DNA from 2 places in the Rhizobium sp. BK312 genome. Region 2 is predicted to be linked to the other one. Evidence: riboswitches for the same ligand, from Rfam matches in the RefSeq annotation. Region 2 holds a riboswitch; the other holds the start of a gene.
The links. A riboswitch is a leader RNA that binds a small molecule or an ion and turns the genes downstream of it on or off. The one in region 2 is predicted to bind S-adenosylmethionine.
Positions count from the first base shown of each region.

Region 1: linked by a shared signal. The riboswitch ahead of FHT85_RS17045 (O-succinylhomoserine sulfhydrylase) and the one ahead of metA (homoserine O-succinyltransferase) in region 2 are both predicted to bind S-adenosylmethionine.

Region 1 covers NZ_JACHZP010000005.1:436,660-441,340, forward strand. Annotated here, with positions in the region: gene FHT85_RS17030 (Hsp33 family molecular chaperone) at 1-383, shown strand, start outside; gene apaG (Co2+/Mg2+ efflux protein ApaG) at 390-782, opposite strand; gene FHT85_RS17040 (DNA helicase) at 1,395-2,108, shown strand; gene FHT85_RS17045 (O-succinylhomoserine sulfhydrylase) at 2,173-3,360, opposite strand; SAM riboswitch at 3,404-3,482, opposite strand; gene FHT85_RS17050 (2'-deoxycytidine 5'-triphosphate deaminase) at 3,555-4,649, shown strand.
Region 2 covers NZ_JACHZP010000006.1:124,864-129,544, forward strand. Annotated here, with positions in the region: gene FHT85_RS18135 (vWA domain-containing protein) at 1-708, opposite strand, end outside; gene metA (homoserine O-succinyltransferase) at 712-1,638, opposite strand; SAM riboswitch at 1,684-1,761, opposite strand; gene FHT85_RS18145 (NUDIX domain-containing protein) at 1,842-2,264, opposite strand; gene FHT85_RS18150 (AAA family ATPase) at 2,264-3,106, opposite strand; gene FHT85_RS18155 (ABC transporter ATP-binding protein/permease) at 3,270-4,681, shown strand, end outside.

The sequences.
Region 1 (4,681 bases), on a different contig from region 2:
TGCCGGAAGCGCCCGAGCGCATGCGCCAGCCGGACCTGCATGGCGGCGATGGCGATACCGGCGGGCGCGATCATGCCGAGGACGATGCTTGGGCGGAAGCGCGCAGCCTGGTGGAAACCATCGATGCAGATGAGCTGACGGATCCGCAGGTCGGCACCGAGCGGCTTCTCTATCGCCTCTTCCACGAGCGCGGCGTCCGCGTCTATGAACCGAAGGCCGTCTATGACCGCTGTTCGTGCTCGCGCGACAAGCTGAAGGGCGTCTTGAAAGGTTTCTCAGCCGAGGAGATCGAGGCCAGCCAGGAGAATGGCGAGATCGCCGTCACCTGCGAGTTCTGCTCGACGACCTATCGCTTCGAAGTGTCGGAAATAGAGGTGGCCTGAGGTCGCTCAGTTCAGCGTACGCAGCAGGTTAGGCGTATCCAGTGAAAAGGCGGGGATCTTAACATGGAATTGCTCCCCGCCGTCCGTTTCCATCTGGTAATGACCGAACATCATGCCTGACGGTGTATCCAGTGGACAGCCCGAGGAATATTCATAGGTATCGCCGGGCTTCAGATGCGGCTGCTCCCCGACCACGCCGGGGCCTGTCACTTCATCCACAATGCCGTTCATGTCGGTGATGTGCCAATAGCGCGTTACCAGCTTCACGGCTTCCTTCGAATGGTTGGAAATGACGATGCGGTATCCCCAGACATAACGGTCATCATCCGGATCGGATTGCTCCTCCAGATAAAACGGCTCTACAACCACCTCGATGTCGCGTGTTAGGGCGCGATACATGCCTGACACCTTGCCACTGCCCTGAAACGTCGGAGCGCTCGTTGAAGCCGCATCGCCGTTTCAGCATTTTCAAGTTTGCGGCATATTATCCGCTTTCCACCATTCCCGCAAAGTGCAGGATATTTAGCGGTATCCTATAACCGATGCTTTCCGTCAAGGAACGACGTAATGAAATCTTGCGTGAACGGTTGGGACGGTTTCGATTCCAGCTATTACGGTTCATGTTGAAGGTTAACCAAGTCGTCTCCAAGTATCCTAGGTCGCCATGATTTGATCTTATCTGCCGGAGTAGAGGTAGGCGTATCCTCCGTACTCAGGAAACGCTTGCCACGATTGTCCGTGGACTTCTGTGATTGGTAGTCAACCTGATCGCCCGGCATCAAAACCTCCGGGCCATATAACCCTCATTCCTTTTATATGTTCCTCTTGCAGGACTTGCATGAGATTCCCATGCAGGAGGATTTCGGCTATCATCTGATTCTGGCATCGCCCATGCCTCCCCCCTCCATTCGGGAAAGTATATTTCATGCAGGGCCGTCGATATCCAAACCGACTGTTTGAGCGCCTGGCATAAGGAGGGGTTGCGGTCATTGCTCGCAATAGGAGGTTTATATGAGGCTTTCTGCCCCTGTTTATCATTTGAAACGTAAGGCGAGGCTCCTGTCCCGCCAGCAGAACATCCCCTTGCACGCCGCGCTGGATCGCGTCGCGGCCGTCGAGGGTTTCGGAGGCTGGAGTTTGCTTGCGAGCAAAACGAACTCGGCCGTGCCCGTCGGCGAGCTGTATTCGCGTTTAAGCCCGGGCGATCTGGTGCTGATCGGCGCACGGCGCGGTCACGGCAAGACCCTGATGAGCCTGAGGCTCGCCGTCGAAGCCATGAAGGCTGGCAATCGCGGTGTCTTCTTCACGCTGGAGGACACGGAAAAGGTCGTTCTGGAGCGTTTCCCGGTGATCGGTGCAGATCATGCGGAATTTGCCGATCTATTCGAATTCGACAATTCGGATGCCATCAGCGCCGACTATATCGTCGAAAGGCTGACTGCGGCGGCGCCCGGTACATTGGCCGTGGTCGATTATCTGCAACTACTGGATCAGAAGCGGGAGAATCCGGAATTAATGATCCAGGTTCAGATAATGAAGACGTTTGCGCGCGCCAGAGGCGTTATCGTCGTCTTTGTCTCGCAGATCGACCGCTCCTACGATCCGGCGTTGAAGCCCGTGCCCGATCTTGCGGATCTTCGCCTGCCGAATCCGCTGGATCTCAAGCTGTTCGACAAGATGGTCTTCCTGAACAACGGCCTGGTCGAATTCAAGGTCGCCAGCTGATGAGCTGCCAATTGTCTAAAGGCAATCGAGCCGCCCGGAGAAAATCCGGGCGGCTCGACGAATATCAGGCGGAAACCTGCTCGAGCGCGCGAGCGAAATCCTCGACCAGATCGGCGCTGTCCTCGATGCCGGCGGAGAAGCGCACGGTGCCCGGCGAAATGCCGAGCTCGGCGCGGGCCTCGTCGGTGAGGTTCTTGTGCGTTGTCGTGGCAGGATGCGTGATCAGGCTCTTCGAGTCGCCGAGATTGTTGGAGATCTTCACGATCTCCAACGCGTTCTGCAGCCTGAAGGCCGCTTCCTTGCCGCCCTTCAGCTCGAAGGCAACCAGCGTCGAGCCGCCGCTCATCTGCTTGGCGATGATATCGGCCTGCGGGTGATCCTTTCGGCCGGGATAGATCACGCGGGCGACCTTGTTCGTCTGCTCGGCGAGGAAATCGGCAACCTTGGAGGCATTTGCCGTCTGCTGCGCAACGCGCAGCGGCAGCGTCTCGATGCCCTTCAGCAGCGTCCAGGCGGTAAAGGGCGACATGGCCGGGCCGGTATGGCGGAAATAGTCCTGCAGGTTCTCGTCGATCCACTGCTTGTCGGAGAGGATGACGCCGCCGAGCGAACGGCCCTGGCCGTCGATATGCTTGGTGGCGGAATAGACGACGATATGAGCGCCGAGTTCCAGCGGCTTCTGGAAGAGCGGCGTTGCAAAGACGTTGTCGACCACGACCTTGGCGCCGATCTGGTTGGCGAGGTTGGCGACAGCGGCGATATCGACCACTTCCAGCGTCGGATTGGTCGGGCTTTCCAGGAAGAAGACCTTGGTGTTCGGGCGGATGGCCTTTTCCCAGTTCTCGGTGAAACGGCCATCGACCAGCGTGCATTCGATGCCGTATTTCGGCGCGAGCGTCTCGACCACCCAGCGGCAGGAGCCGAAGAGCGCGCGGGCGGCAACGATATGATCGCCGGCCTTCAGCTGGCAGAGGATGGCGGCCGAGACAGCAGCCATGCCTGAAGCGGTGGCGCGGGCGTCTTCAGCGCCTTCCAGAGCGCACATGCGCTTCTCGAACATGTCGTTGGTCGGGCTGCCGTAGCGGGCGTAGATGAACCCATCCGTTTCGCCCTTGAAGCGGGCTTCCGCCGCTTCCGAGGTGTCATAGACGAAGCCCTGGGTCAGATAGATTGCTTCGGAGGTCTCGCCGAATTGCGAACGGAGTGTTCCGCCGTGAACGAGCTGGGTTGCGGGGCGCCAAGTCTTGCTCATGCCATCACCACTTTCAAAACAAAAAAACCGGTCGCAAAAGCAGACCGGTTCAACCCCGGTCTTTTTAGCCATTTGTTTAACGTGGCTGCAAGCCGACCGGCCAAATCACCACGGGATAAGTTGCAATACTGCCGTTGACGGCTTGCGTCAATTCCCTGAGTTTGGTTTTGTCTGCGGCAAATTATGAGAGAAGCATGATGGCTCGCAATACTGGAATTCTGGCCGACCGGGCCATTGCAGCGCTGTTTGAAACAGGGCGGCTGACGAGCGAGAGAGAACTGGACGTCGATCAGATCCAGCCGGCAAGCCTTGACCTCAGGCTCGGCTCGCATGCTTTCCGCGTTCGCGCCAGCTTCATGCCCGGCCCGTCGCATCTGGTCGCCGACAAGCTCGACCGGCTGAAGCTGCATGTCGTCGATCTCTCGGAAGGCGCGGTGCTGGAAACCGGCTGCGTCTATATCGTGCCGTTGATGGAGCGCCTGGACCTGCCCGAAGATATGTCGGCATCGGCCAATCCGAAGAGCTCGACCGGCCGTCTCGACATCTTCACCCGCGTCATCACCGATCGTGCGCAGGAGTTCGACAAGATCCCGGCCGGTTATTCCGGGCCGCTCTATCTCGAAATCAGCCCGCGCACCTTCCCGATCGTCGTACGTCGCGGCTCGCGCCTGTCGCAGATCCGCTTCCGCGTCGGCCAGGCCCTGCTCACCGAGCCGGAACTGCTGGCGCTGCACGAAACCGAGACGCTGGTCGCCAGCAAGAAGCCGAACATCACCGGCGGCGGCATTGCGCTGTCGATCGATCTTGCCGGCGACAAGGAGGGGCTGATCGGCTATCGCGGCAAGCACCACACGGCTGTCGTCGATGTCGACAAGAAGGCCCAGCACGATATCTTCGATTTCTGGGAGCCGCTCTACAGCCGCGGCCGCACCGAGCTGATCCTCGATCCCGATGAATTCTACATCCTCGTCTCGCGCGAGGCGGTGCATGTTCCCCCGCATTTCGCCGCCGAAATGACGCCGTTCGATCCGCTGGTCGGCGAATTCCGCGTCCACTATGCTGGCTTCTTCGATCCGGGCTTCGGCCATGCACCGGCCGGGGGCCGTGGCAGCCGCGCCGTGCTCGAAGTGCGTAGCCACGAGGTGCCGTTCATCCTCGAGGACGGCCAGATTGTCGGCCGCCTGATCTACGAACACATGCTGGAACAGCCAAGCAGCCTCTACGGCTCCGGCCTCGGCTCGAACTATCAGGCACAGGGCCTGAAGCTTTCGAAGCATTTCCGGCTGTGATCGACACCTTGGCGGCCTTGACAGAGGCCGCC
Region 2 (4,681 bases):
GGCGTTGCGGCGCTCCGGCCGTGTCTGGACATCGAGATAGCCATGTTCGGCGGTGGAGCGGATGGTGCCGGAAAGATCCAGTTCTTCGGCGGCGCCTTCGCGTACCCAGCGTCGCAGGCGTTTCAGCGCTACCTTGATGTTGCGGGTGCCAAGCTCCACGCCATCGTCGAGATTCCTGAAGTCGCGTCGATCCCAGACTTTTACTGCGCGGCGGTGGCGCGAGGTTTCCTGGCTGATGCGCACGCCTTCGGGGTTATAGCCATAGGCGCCGAAGGGCGAGGTGCCCGCCGTGCCGATCCATTTCGAGCCGCCCTGATGCCGGCCCTTCTGCTCGGCCAGCCGCTCGCGCAGCGTCTCCATCAGCTTGTCGAAGCCATCGAGCGCCTCAATCTGCCGTCTTTCCTCTTCGGTCAGATGCCGCTCGGCGAGCTTGCGCAGCCATTCCTCGGGAAGGACGGTCGGCTCCGCCGCTTCTCCATCGGCATTGCCGCCGATCGCCTCGACGCCACGAAAGTAATCGGCAAAGACCTGGTCGAAACGGTCGATGAAGCGCTCATCCTTGATCAGCGTCGCGCGGGCCAGATAGTAGAAAGCCTCGACGTCGTAGTCGGCGATCCCTTCTTCCATTCCCTCAAGCAGCGACAGGAATTCCCGGAGCGTCACCGGAACCTTCGCTTCCTTGAGCTTCAGGAAGAAGGGAATGAACAAGCCTCAAATCCTTTCCTGGCCGATCTCCTCCAGATCATATGGCGTGGTCTGATAGATCTCGTTGATCCAGTTGCCGAAGAACAGGTGTGCATGGCTGCGCCATCGGTTCTGCGGAGGAATTTCCGGATCGTTATGCGGAAAATAGTTGTGCGGCATCTTGATCGGCACGCCGGCATTCACATCCCGGAAATACTCATCCGCCAGCGATGTGGAATCATACTCCACGTGATTGAACATGTAGAGCCGGTTGCAGGCCTGTTCATGCACGAGGCAGACGCCCATTTCGCTCGAATCCATCAGGATCTGCAAGCCGGGCACCTTTTCGATGTCGGCGCGGCGCACTTCGGTCCAGCGCGAGACCGGAATGGCGAAATCGTCGGAGAAGCCGTTGAGATAGACCGAGTAGGGCTTCAGGTTCTGATGGCGGTAGACGCCGAAGGCCTTCTCCGTCAGCGTATATTTCGGCACCTTGTGGAAATGGTAGATCGCCGCCATCGCGCCCCAGCAGACGTTCATCGTCGAATGGACATTGGTGGTCGTCCAGTCCAAGATCTCCTGCATCTCGTTCCAGTAGGTGACGTCCTCATATTCCAGCAGCTCGATCGGCGCGCCGGTTATGATGAAGCCGTCGAACTTGCGGTGCTTCACTTCCTCCCACGTCTCGTAGAAAGCAAGCAGATGCTCCTGCGAGGTGTTCTTGGCCTTGTGGCCGCCAACGCGCACCAGGGAAAACTCCACCTGCAGCGGCGATGCGCCGACCAGGCGCGCCATCTGGATCTCGGTCTTGATCTTGTTCGGCATGAGGTTGAGAAGCCCGATCTGAAGGGGGCGGATATCCTGTCGGAACGCCACCGTTTCGGTCATCACCCGCACACCCTCGTTCTGGAGGGTTTCAAACGCGGGGAGCGTATCGGGAATCTTGATGGGCATCTTTTCACTCGCCAAATACAAAAAAACCGGCCGCGATGAATCGCTACCGGTCCGCACGCGGCCCTTTAGCGACTTATTTAACGTGGCTGCAAGCCGGCCGGCCAAATCACCACAAGGGAAATTTCATAAACCCGACATCTCCGCGGGTCAATGGGGCAAGCGTCGGGGAAAGTCCGGGGCTGAGCTCGGAGGCGCGATACGGCCTACAGATGTTCAATGAGAGCTTCCATGCCATAACCGAGGCGATGCCTGGCAGCCTCGATCGGTAGCCAGAAGAAGCGGAAGCCGATCGGGTCGCCACCGTCGAAAGGCGTCATTTCGTGGTGGAACCAAGTGGCAGGCGCTCGCTCGGAGATACCGCAGCGGAAATAGTGCCGTTGGTGATAGTAATCGCGGCCGTTCTTTTCGAAACGGTAGTCGTGGACGCCCAGGGAATAGAGTTCGCGCGGCGCAAAACCGGTCTCCTCCTCGAATTCGCGCGCTGCGGCCGCTACAATGTCCTCACCGGATTCGACAGTGCCACCAGGAACCTGGAGCTGGACGGCGGGGAAGTCTGGCTCATCGAATACCAGCAGATGCCGATCCCGAACAGCATAGATCAAAACCTTTACGGCATCGGGTTGCATTATCTACCCTGCCCACGTGCCATGAAGGCCAGCCGCTCGAAGAGGTGCACATCCTGCTCGTTCTTCAGAAGCGCGCCATGGAGTTTCGGCAATACGTTCTTCGCATCGGCGCGCAGCGTTTCCGGATCGATATCGTCTGCGACCAGCAGGCGGATCCAGTCGAGCGCTTCCGAGGTCGAGGGCTTCTTCTTCAGGCCCGGCACGTCGCGGATTTCGAAGAATTGCGTCAGTGCCGCATGGACGAGCGTCTGCTTGATGCCGGGATAGTGCACCTCGACGATGCGCGTCAGCGTCTCCATGTCGGGGAAGCGGATATAATGAAAGAAACAGCGGCGCAGGAAGGCGTCCGGCAGCTCCTTTTCGTTGTTCGAGGTGATGATGACGATCGGCCGGACGACGGCCCGGATCGTCTCGCCGGTTTCGTAGACGTGGAATTCCATGCGGTCGAGTTCCTGCAGGAGATCGTTCGGGAATTCGATATCGGCCTTGTCGATCTCGTCGATCAGCAGCACGCATTTCTGCGGCGAGGTGAAGGCCTGCCAAAGCTTGCCCCGACGGATATAGTTGCCGACATCATGAACTCTGATGTCGCCGAGCTGGCTGTCGCGCAGGCGCGAAACCGCATCATATTCGTAGAGACCCTGCTGGGCCTTCGTCGTCGACTTGACATTCCACTCGATCAGGTCAAGGCCGAGCGCGGTGGCCACCTGGCGTGCGAGTTCGGTCTTGCCCGTACCGGGTTCGCCCTTTACGAGAAGCGGACGCTCCAGCCTTATGGCGGCATTGACGGCGACCATCAGATCCTTGTCGGCGATATAGTCGGCAGTTCCCTGAAATTGCATCGGAAGGCTTTCTCAATTTTTCAAGCGCAAGCTAATTGCTGGCCTTATTCGGTTTAAGACGCGAAACCGTGTATATAGGAATGTGATCCCACCGATCTATTGCAAGGGTGGACATGAGGGCGGCTCATGATTAACTGACGGGACGCGTGGCAGGGAAGTGCTGATGGCAGTTGATACGCAAGCCAAGCCGAATGGGCAGGGGAACGAGCAGGTCGGATACGATTTGAGCCTCTTCTTTCGGTTGAGGATGATGTTTTCCGCGTTCTGGAATTCGCCGGTCCGCATCAAGCTCATTATTCTTGTCGTCGCGCTTTTCGCAATCATCCTCGTCACGGCCTATGTTCAGGTGCTGCTCAACAATTGGAACGCGCCCTTTTACGATTCGCTGGCAAGACGCGATATCACCGCTTTCTTCCATCAGCTCGGCGTCTTCGGCATCATCGCCGGTTCGCTTCTGGTCCTCAACGTCATCCAGGCCTGGCTTAACCAGATGACCGCGCTGTACATGCGCGAGGGTCTGGCGCGTGATCTCGTCAATCAGTGGCTTCAGGCGAAGCGCGCGCTTCGTCTCGCCTCTTCCGGCCTGATCGGCGTCAATCCCGACCAGCGTCTGCATGAAGATGCCCGCAACCTGGCGGAAAGCACGACCGGGCTTGCCATCGGTCTGGTGCAGGCGACGATCCTGCTGCTGAGCTTTATCGGCGTGCTCTGGGAGCTTTCCAGCGGCATGGTATTCAAAGTCAACGGCATGAGTTTCGCCATCCCCGGCTACATGGTCTGGGCGGCAATCCTCTATGCCGGATCGGCATCGTTCCTCAGCCAATTCGTCGGCCGCCGCCTCGTGCGGCTGAATGCGGATCGCTATTCGAAAGAGGCCGAGCTGCGCTTTGCGCTCATGCATGCCAACGAGCATATGCCGGCGATCACGATTGCCGGCGGCGAAGAGAACGAGCGCCGGCGGATCAATCTCGATATATCGGCCGTGCTTGCCGTCATCCGGCAGCTTGCCATCGCCAATACCAATCTCACCTGGGTGTCCGCCGGCTATGGCTGGCTGGTGCTCATCATTCCGATCCTCGTTGCCGCGCCCGCCTATTTCTCCGGGGGCTTGACCTTCGGTCAGCTGATGGTGGCGGTCGGCGCCTTCAATCAGGTCAATTCGGCGCTGCGCTGGTATGTCGCGAATTTCGGCCCGATCGCCGAATGGCGCGCGACGCTGATGCGCGTGACCGATTTCCGCAAGGCGTTGACGGAGATGGACGACAAGACGCCGATGCCGCACACCCTCGTCTTTGAGAAGGCGGCACCCGGGACGATGGTTTGGACCGATCTGGAGATTTCGACGAAGACCAGCGACGATGCGACTGAAAACGGCTTCCGAATCGCGGAGGGTACGGTCACGATCAATGCCGGCGAGCATGTGATGATCAATGGCGATCACGGCGTAAACCGCAGGCTGCTGTTCGAGGTGCTGGCGCACCAGTGGTACAGCGGCTCGGGCACGGTCAGTCTGCCGCCGATGGATGACATGCTGTTCGTGCCGCATACGCCCTATGTGCCGACCGGCACGCTCAG